DNA from 2 places in the Halomonas sp. KO116 genome. Region 2 is predicted to be linked to the other one. Evidence: riboswitches for the same ligand, from Rfam matches in the RefSeq annotation. Region 2 holds a riboswitch; the other holds the start of a gene.
The links. Region 2 has a riboswitch for thiamine pyrophosphate ahead of tenA (thiaminase II). Riboswitches for the same ligand answer to the same signal wherever they lie in the genome.

Region 1 (4,441 bases), 950 kb from region 2:
CCGCAACTATCCCAATCAGGCGCGCATCGAAGCTGCACACCACCTCCTTACCGCGCTCACCGACGCCCCTTAGTGAGACTATTGTTACTTTTTCTTAATCAGTATTAAGCGTTGCCGCCTTCGGGCGGCATTTTTATATCTAAATGGCGCGTGAAATACATCGAAAGTTGCATTTTTCGCTGTCGATAAGGAGACTAGCACCCTCCCCCGTCACTTACCTTCACTGCGAAGAGTCTTTCCCATGCGTCTAAACGCCGATTTTAGCCACTTTGCCTGTGTTACCCCGGAAGCGTATCAGTGGGTCGATTCCCCCAGTGCCGGGGTCGAGCGCATGATGTTTGACCGGATTGGTGATGAAGTTGCCCGCGCGACCAGCCTAGTTCGCTACGCGCCCAATACGCAGTTTGAGCGCCATACCCACGGCGGCGGCGAAGAAATTCTGGTGCTGGAAGGCGTGTTCGCCGATGAGCATGGCCGCTATGCGGCGGGCAGTTACTTGAGAAACCCCATTGGCACCGGCCATACGCCGCAGATTGGGGAAGAAGGGGCGCTGATTTTTGTCAAACTGCATCAGTTTGACCCTAACGATACGCTACAACTGGCGGTACCGGCTCACCGATTGCCCTGGCAGCCAGACCGACGCCCGCGCATTGCCTACAAGATGCTGCACACCTATAAGCAGGAGCGCACCAGCCTGGAGCGCTGGTCGGCGGGCACCTCGATTGCCTACCCGACTCTGCTGGGCGGTCTGGAGCTTTTGATTCTGGAAGGCAGTCTGAGCGATAGCGAGCAGAGCTACACGGCGGGCACCTGGTGTCGCTACCCCAGCGGCGCAGCTCCTGAACTCACCGCCGGTGATGATGACGTGATGATGTACCTCAAACGGGGTCATCTGCCGCCCGCTTAGGCCAAAGTTTAAACTCAGGTTCGAGACAGGCCCAGAAATGGCAATAGCGTCAGGGCTGCAATCAGTCCCACCGCTAACAGAACCAGCACCACCTGCAGCGGGTGTGCGGCCAAACGGCGCCACAAGGTTTCTGCCTCGCCCCGCTCTACCGCTGCTTGATGCTCACGCTGAGCGCGCTCAAGGCGCTCCGCCTGATAGGCGTCTAACGCGGCGATGGCCGCCTCATGCTGATGTGGGTTACGCAGCCAAATCGCATCGACCCCTAGGCGGAAAAAGCCCGCCTGGGTTTCATAGGTATCAAAGCCATGGGCAGCGAGCAGGTCGCGCACTTCCATGGCTTCTTCGTCGGTCACATGGCGCAGCCGGAACAGTAGTTTAGCCATTGATAGGCCTCATGTATCGCTCTTCCCCACCATCAAGTTCGCTTGGACCACTTCGATCCAATAACCATCCGGGTCTTTAACGAAGATAACATCTTGCATCTTGCCCTGGTCGGCGCGCTTGACGAAGGTAACGTCGTGCTCGCCTGAGCCGTGGCTAAGTCCGGCACGTTAAAGCAGATGTGACCAAAGCCCTGGGGCTCGGCGTTGCCATCGTGGTAGGCGAAATCTTCCTGGTTTTCGGTGCCCCAGTTGTGGGTCAACTCTAATAGCCCTTTTTGGCTAAAGGTCCAGACAGTACGCGCTTCAGTCTCTTCCGGCACGTTATCGCTTGGCTCTAGGTTGGCTAAAAAGTAGAGCGAGAATTGCATCTCTTCGAAATCCAGCCGCCGCAGCACCTGCATGCCAAACACCTTGGAGTAGAACGCCAGCGCCCGCTCGGGGTCTTTCACCCGCAGCATGGTGTGGTTTAAACGGAATCCTTGGGTTTGGGGCGGCGTATCGACAACACCAGAATGCTGCTCACCTTGAAAACTCATCACGCTCTCCTGTCGCTGATGTGGTTCGTTAACGGCTTATACCGCTTAACATGGGGGCTAAGGCGCCATATTTCCACCCATCTCCCTCACCCTGGGCTTTACAGGGCCAACGCAGCCAAGGATAGTAATCGTTCGGCAGGGGCGCTCGCCGTTATTGGCGAGCTGAGAAGAACCCTTTGAACCTGAACCGGATAACACCGGCGTAGGGAGTCGTGGTACTGCTTACCACCTCCCCGCCGGGAGGATGCTATGACCCTACCTCCGCTTGGCGATTATCTTGCGACGCTACGCACAGCGACACCGCTAGTCCATTGCATGACCAATTATGTCGCCATGAACAGCACGGCCAACCTGCTGCTAGCCACTGGCGCGTCACCCGCCATGCTGCATGCGCCAGAGGAAGTGGCTGAGTTCACCGCTATTTCAACAGGGCTGTCGATCAACATTGGCACTATCTCTGCCCACTGGGCAGAGGCCATGCTGACCGCAGCGGCTACCGCTGGCCAGCACTCGATTCCCTGGGTGTTAGACCCTGTCGCCGTTGGCGCGACCCACTATCGTCAATCGCTGTGCACGCGGTTACTCGCGTTAAAGCCTAGCGTGATTCGCGGCAATGCCTCTGAAATCCTGGCGCTCAATGGGTTAGCCAGCCAAGGCCGCGGCGTGGATTCGACCGCCGCCTCCGGCCAAGCCATCGACGCAGCGATAGCGCTGGCGCAACAACATGGCTGCATTGTCGCGATGACCGGTGAAAGCGACTGGGTGACGAATGGCACACAGCACTACCGTATTCACGGTGGCCACCCCTTGATGCCCCGGGTTACAACGCTAGGCTGCGGCTTAAGCGCGCTGGTCACCGCCTTTGTAGCGGCCAACCGTGAAGCCCCGCTGGAAGCCACCGCCGCTGCTCTCGGCTGCTTTGCCGTTGCTGGCGAGCGGGCGGGTAAAACGGCGCTGGGCCCAGGCAGTTTTCAGGTCGCTCTGCTGGATGCACTTTATCAACTGACCCCAGACGATCTCACTGCTCATACCCAGTTGGAGCCACGCCATGCCGTTTAATCTATCGCTTTATTTGGTAACCGACGCTGCGCTTTGCGACGGCTATGGCCTAGAGCAGACGGTTGAAGCAGCGGTAAGAGGTGGTGTGACCATCGTGCAGCTACGTGATAAGTATGCCAGCGATGAACAGATGACTGCTCAAGCCAAGCGGCTAAAAGCACTGCTGGCAGGTAGCGGGGTGCCATTGATCATTAATGACCGGTTACAGGTAGCGCTAGAGAGCCAGGCAGATGGCCTGCATGTCGGTCAGAGCGATGCCGCTATTGAGGAAGCCCGCCAAGTGCTAGGTGAGCAGGCGATTATTGGTCTGTCGATCAATACCTTCGCTCAGCTCCAAGCGGCACCTATCGCGTTACTCGATTACGTGGGTATTGGACCCGTGTTTGCGACCGGCAGTAAACAGGACCACGCCCAGCCGATTGGCTTTGGTGGCTTAGCCTCGCTGGTCAAGGCCTGCCCACTGCCCAGCGTGGCGATTGGCGGGTTGAAAGCTGAGCATGCCATTAGCGTGCAGCGGGCGGGAGCGAACGGTATTGCCGTGATTTCTGCGATCTGTGGCCAACACGATCCTTTCAAAGCGGCACGCGCTTTTCAGGCAACTGCGCCGCTATGAACCAACTAGAGCATATCGTGGCTTTTGTGCGAGTCGCCGAGCTGGGTAGCTATACCCGGGCCGCTGAAGCGCTCGATATTTCGCGTACCCGCGTGTCGCGTCAGGTCATGGCACTGGAGGAGACTCTTGGGGCGCGCCTGATACAGCGCACAACGCGTCGTCTCCATCTCACGGAGGCAGGCGAGCGTTATTTAATGCGTGCCCAGGAGGTACTGCAAGCGCTCGATGAAGCCGCTACTGAAGTTGGCCAAGGCACCAGTGACGTGCGCGGCCGTTTACGCGTCAACGGGCCCATGAGTTTTGGTACCCGCTACTTAGCGCCACTCGTTACCCAATTTATGCTTGCCCACCCGGCGCTTGACGTGCGCCTGGACCTTAATGACCGTCGCGTTGATCTACTGGAAGAGGGTTATGACGTGGCGATCCGTATCGGCAGCCTGCCGGACTCCAGCCTGGTGGCACGCCGCCTGACTCGCTGCCGTTTGCTGTTTTGTGCATCGCCAGCCTATCTTGCCAGCCACGGCGAACCCCGGAGCGTTAACGCCCTTGCTGAGCACCGTTGCCTGCGCTATCGCAGTGGTCAGCAGAGCGCTGACTGGCAGATTGCAACGCAGTCATTAGCGGTCAGTGGCCCATTGGAGAGTAATAATGGTGATGTGCTGACCCAGGCCGCAGAAGCGGGCTTAGGCATCGCTCAACAGCCCAGCTTTCTGGTCACGGAGAGTATAGCCAGCGGGCGTTTAGTGCCGATTTTAACCAACGAGCCTGCGGTAAGACTCGACGTTCACGCACTCTACCCTGCCCGGCGCTATCTGCCCGCCAAGGTGGAATGCTTTATCGATCTGCTTACCGAGGCGTGGGGAGATCCCCCTATATGGGAACAGGCGATTGGATTGTCGCCTATTACGCAACAGTGATGTGCATAACGCGTTGATTATCTCAC
Region 2 (4,441 bases):
TCATCGTTTCCTGAAAACGAGTGCTCAAGACAATGCCAACCCACTATCCGGCATCATTGAGGTAGACGAAACCTTCTTCCTGGAGTCCTGCAAAGGAAAGCGTCAGATTACTCACCGCAAACCTCGCAAGCGTGGGGGACAAGGCAATGTTAAGAAAAAAGAACAAAAAATTCAGGTGCTTATTGCGCGAGACCGTAATGGAAAGGTCAGTGATTTGGTTGATCCGGCGCTCCAAAAATCGACTGTTCATGAGTTTCTGGCGCCGATCATCGATCGCGACTCGATTTTATGCTCTGACGGACACAGCTGGTATAAAACCTTCTCTCGCGACTACGGCATTGCCCATCATCGACTCATCGTATTCGATAATCAGCGAGTGATCGGCAAGGAATACCACATTCAGAACGTGAACAGCTATATGAGCCGCTTGAAGGGGTGGATGGGGCGCTTTCATGGGGTGGGGACAGCGTACTTACCTAATTACTTGGCATGGCGACGGTTATTTGAAACCACAAGGCCAGCCGAGGAAGCGTGGCTTCGTGCGGCGATAAGCGCTGACCAACAGCAGATGCCAACATAGCCATATCTATCCAGTGAATTCCACCCGATATCTGATAAAAACTCTAAAGAGCTCATTCGCTCCGTATGCTCACGCTCACTTATGCCTTCTTTCCATTTATCATACATTTCAAACCCCACAACAGGAGTTGCTAAAACAGATAGAAAAAAGGCAATAAATAGCACAATACTCCCAGTATTTTGCGGGACATTTTCAATTCCTTCAATGAACTTCCCTTTTGTTATCTTTGAAGAAACAGTAGATATTTCATCCTTAGTAAAATCACCGCCTTCAACTAGCATTAAGACAGAATAATCATCTCCAGGTGGAATTCTAGGTATTCGAATAAAACTACCATCTAATGCTGAACTTGAGTCAGTAGAAGCCAAAACTTCGTAATCACGATCTGGTGAAAGCGCAACAAGAACATCCTCTTCTGTAGCGCGACCCTTATTAAAAACTCTGACTTCTATGATTTTTCCTTCTGATGTCAGTGCGGAGACTGAGAACAAGCGCGGTATAACAACATAAAGTTGTCGGACACGAAACGCGTAAAGTAGAACTGACCCGAACACTGTAACAATAAGGCCTATTATTATTGCTTCGATCATTTAATCAACTCTTTTAATTATAGCTGTGGGTATAAATCCCATAAAACATCCCTAATACTCGTGAAACCAAATTTATTAAATTTATGCATATAACAGCATTAATACTACATCTTTATATTTCTCGTAAGCAAAGAAAATTTTGGCATCATATCTAAAATCTATGTCCTTGCTCTGTTTGCGATTTTTGTAACTATTCACAGATCCCTACCTTGCATCTCCCCCACCCGCCTCCTACACTCCATCAACGAACAGCTTGACGGGGTGCCGGTGATATCCGGCTGAGATGGCGCAGGGTGTGCATTTTGCTACCAAGCGCTGGTCCCGCTGAACCTGATCCGGCTAATGCGCAGCTTTTTTAAGAGCGGCGCGGGTACCGGCGTAGGGATCAAGCGATGGCCATGGCTAGCTCTCACGATTGCACGCCACCTCTCTGCGCCATTTTCTCGATCTCTCCCGCCTGCCCTCCGGATCATTACCACCGGAGGCAACATGGGCTACCGCTTTACTGATCTCACCACCGCCTGCCAGGACGATTGGCGCGCCTATATTGAGCACGATTTTGTGCGTCAACTAGGCAACGCCACGCTGCCTGAAGCGTCGTTTCGCCACTACCTGAAGCAGGACTACCTGTTTTTGATCCACTTCGCCCGCGCCTATGCGCTGGCCGCCTACAAAAGCCCCACCCTCGCCGATCTTCGCCAAGCCCACGAAGGCTTAAAAGCCATTGTCGATGTGGAGCTGGGTCTGCACGTGGGCTTTTGCCAGGAGTGGGGGATTTCCGAGCAAGAACTGGAGGAGCTTCCCGAAGCCAGAGCGACGCTCGCCTACACCCGCTACGTGCTGGATACCGGCAACCGAGGCGACTTGCTCGATTTGCACGTGGCGCTGGCCCCCTGCCTGGTGGGTTATGGCCAAATCGCCAATTGGCTGAATGCCCAGCCATCTACCCTGCGCGGCGCGCAAAACCCGTTTGATGCCTGGATTGCCATGTACGAAGGCGAGGAGTTTCAGGCCGCCATGCAGGCGGAGCTCGAATGGCTCAATGCCCGCCTTGCCGATGTCACCCCCGCCCGCTTTGCCGAACTAAGCAAGATCTTCCGCGATGCCACCCGCCTGGAAATCGACTTCTGGCAGATGGGCCTAGAGCTGATAGACGAAGACCTCACACATTAATGACTAACAACTAAAAGGAACCTACCCATGAGCAAAACAAGTCATTTTCTAGCCGAAACCGCCGAAGTCGATGCCGCCGCCATTCAGCCGCTGCCCGGCTCACGTAAGGTATATATCGAAGGCTCGCAGCCGGATATTCGCGTGCCGTTTCGCGAAATCACCCTGTCACCGACCAAAACCACCGGCATCGATGAAGAGAACCCGCCGCTGCTGGTATACGACACCTCCGGCCCTTACACCGACCCCGATGCCCAGATCGATCTACGCCGTGGCTTACCGGAGCTACGTCGTGCCTGGATCGAAGCGCGGGACGACACCGAATTTCTATCAGGCCTTACGTCTGAGTACGGCAACCGCCGCGCCAACGACCCCACCCTTGCCCAGCTGCGCTTTGATTTAACCCGCACCCCGCGCAGGGCTAAAGCGGGCCAAAACGTGACCCAGCTGCACTACGCCCGCCAGGGGATTATCACCCCGGAAATGGAGTTTGTTGCCCTGCGCGAAAACCAGCGTCGCCAAACGCTGGGGACCGCTGAGGTGGAACGGATTCTGGGCCACCAGCATAAAGGTCAAAGCTTTGGCGCCAGCTTGCCGGAGGAAATCACCCCAGAGTTCGTGCGCGAAGAAGTGGCCCGCGGGCGGGCGATTATTCCCAATAACATCAACCACCCGGAAAGTGAGCCGATGATCATTGGCCGTAACTTCCTGGTCAAGATCAACGGCAACTTGGGTAACTCGGCGGTGACGTCTTCCATTGAGGAGGAAGTGGATAAGATGACCTGGGGCATCCGCTGGGGCGCGGATACCATTATGGATCTCTCCACCGGGCAGAACATCCACGAAACCCGCGAGTGGATTCTGCGCAACTCGCCGGTGCCGATTGGTACGGTGCCTATCTATCAGGCGCTGGAGAAGGTTAATGGCGTGGCCGAAGACCTCACCTGGGAAGTCTTCCGCGATACGCTGATCGAGCAGGCCGAACAGGGTGTGGACTACTTCACCATTCATGCAGGGGTGCTGCTACGCTATGTGCCGCTCACCGCCAAGCGGGTCACCGGCATTGTCAGCCGCGGCGGCTCGATCATGGCCAAGTGGTGTTTGTACCATCACCAGGAGAGCTTCCTGTATACCCATTTCGAGGAGATCTGCGAGATCTGCAAGCAGTACGATGTGGCGTTTTCACTAGGCGATGGCCTGCGCCCCGGCTCGGTGGCCGATGCCAACGACGAAGCACAAATGGCGGAGCTCAAGACCCTCGGCGAGCTGACCCATATCGCCTGGAAACATGATGTGCAGGTGATGATCGAAGGCCCCGGCCACGTGCCCATGCACCTGGTGAAAGAGAACATGGACAAGCAGCTGGAGTACTGCGACGAAGCGCCCTTCTATACGCTTGGCCCACTAGTGACGGATATCGCCCCCGGCTACGACCACATTACTTCTGGCATAGGGGCGGCGATGATCGGCTGGTTTGGCTGCGCGATGCTCTGCTACGTCACCCCGAAAGAGCATTTGGGTCTGCCAAACAAAGATGATGTCAAAACGGGCATCATTACCTACAAGATTGCCGCCCACGCGGCGGATCTTGCCAAGGGTCACCCGGCAGCGCAGCGGCGTGATAATGCCCTCTCCAAGGCGCGCTTCGAGTTCCGCTGGGAAGACCAGTTCAACCTGGGGCTAGACCCGGATACCGCCCGTGAGTACCACGACGAAACCCTGCCCAAGGATTCCGCCAAGGTGGCCCACTTCTGCTCCATGTGCGGGCCGAAGTTCTGCTCCATGAAGATCAGCCAGGAGGTTCGTGACTATGCAAATGAACACGGCCTAAACGGCGACCAGGAAGCGGTGATGAAAGGCATGGAAGAGCAGGCGGAGAAGTTTCGCAATAAAGGCAGTGAGCTGTATCAGGAAGTTTAAACTTCGCCTCTCGCTATCAAACCAGCACCCCGTCGAGATGACGGGGTGCTGGGGTAACGGGCTTAGGCTATTGGTCACATACTCCATACATCCTGGGTCGGGAGTAGCCACAAGATACCTAAACAGAGTATCGCGGTGACCTGAAACACCGCTGTCAATTGCCAAATCTCTGCACCAAGCC

Region 1: it holds a riboswitch for thiamine pyrophosphate, as region 2 does, so the genes downstream of both, thiM (hydroxyethylthiazole kinase) here and tenA (thiaminase II) in region 2, are expected to answer to the same signal.

Annotation. Positions count from the first base shown of each region.
Region 1 is NZ_CP011052.1:4,481,310-4,485,750, forward strand. It holds gene ampC (class C beta-lactamase) at 1-73, shown strand, start outside; gene KO116_RS20505 (cupin domain-containing protein) at 242-907, shown strand; gene KO116_RS20510 (DUF6164 family protein) at 922-1,290, opposite strand; partial or broken gene gloA (lactoylglutathione lyase) at 1,300-1,826, opposite strand; TPP riboswitch at 1,954-2,052, shown strand; gene thiM (hydroxyethylthiazole kinase) at 2,076-2,885, shown strand; gene thiE (thiamine phosphate synthase) at 2,875-3,498, shown strand; gene KO116_RS20530 (LysR family transcriptional regulator) at 3,495-4,415, shown strand.
Region 2 is NZ_CP011052.1:3,531,404-3,535,844, forward strand. It holds gene KO116_RS16265 (IS1595 family transposase) at 1-580, shown strand, start outside; gene KO116_RS25110 (hypothetical protein) at 481-1,170, opposite strand; TPP riboswitch at 1,418-1,572, shown strand; gene tenA (thiaminase II) at 1,660-2,343, shown strand; gene thiC (phosphomethylpyrimidine synthase ThiC) at 2,371-4,260, shown strand; gene KO116_RS16280 (MFS transporter) at 4,335-4,441, opposite strand, start outside.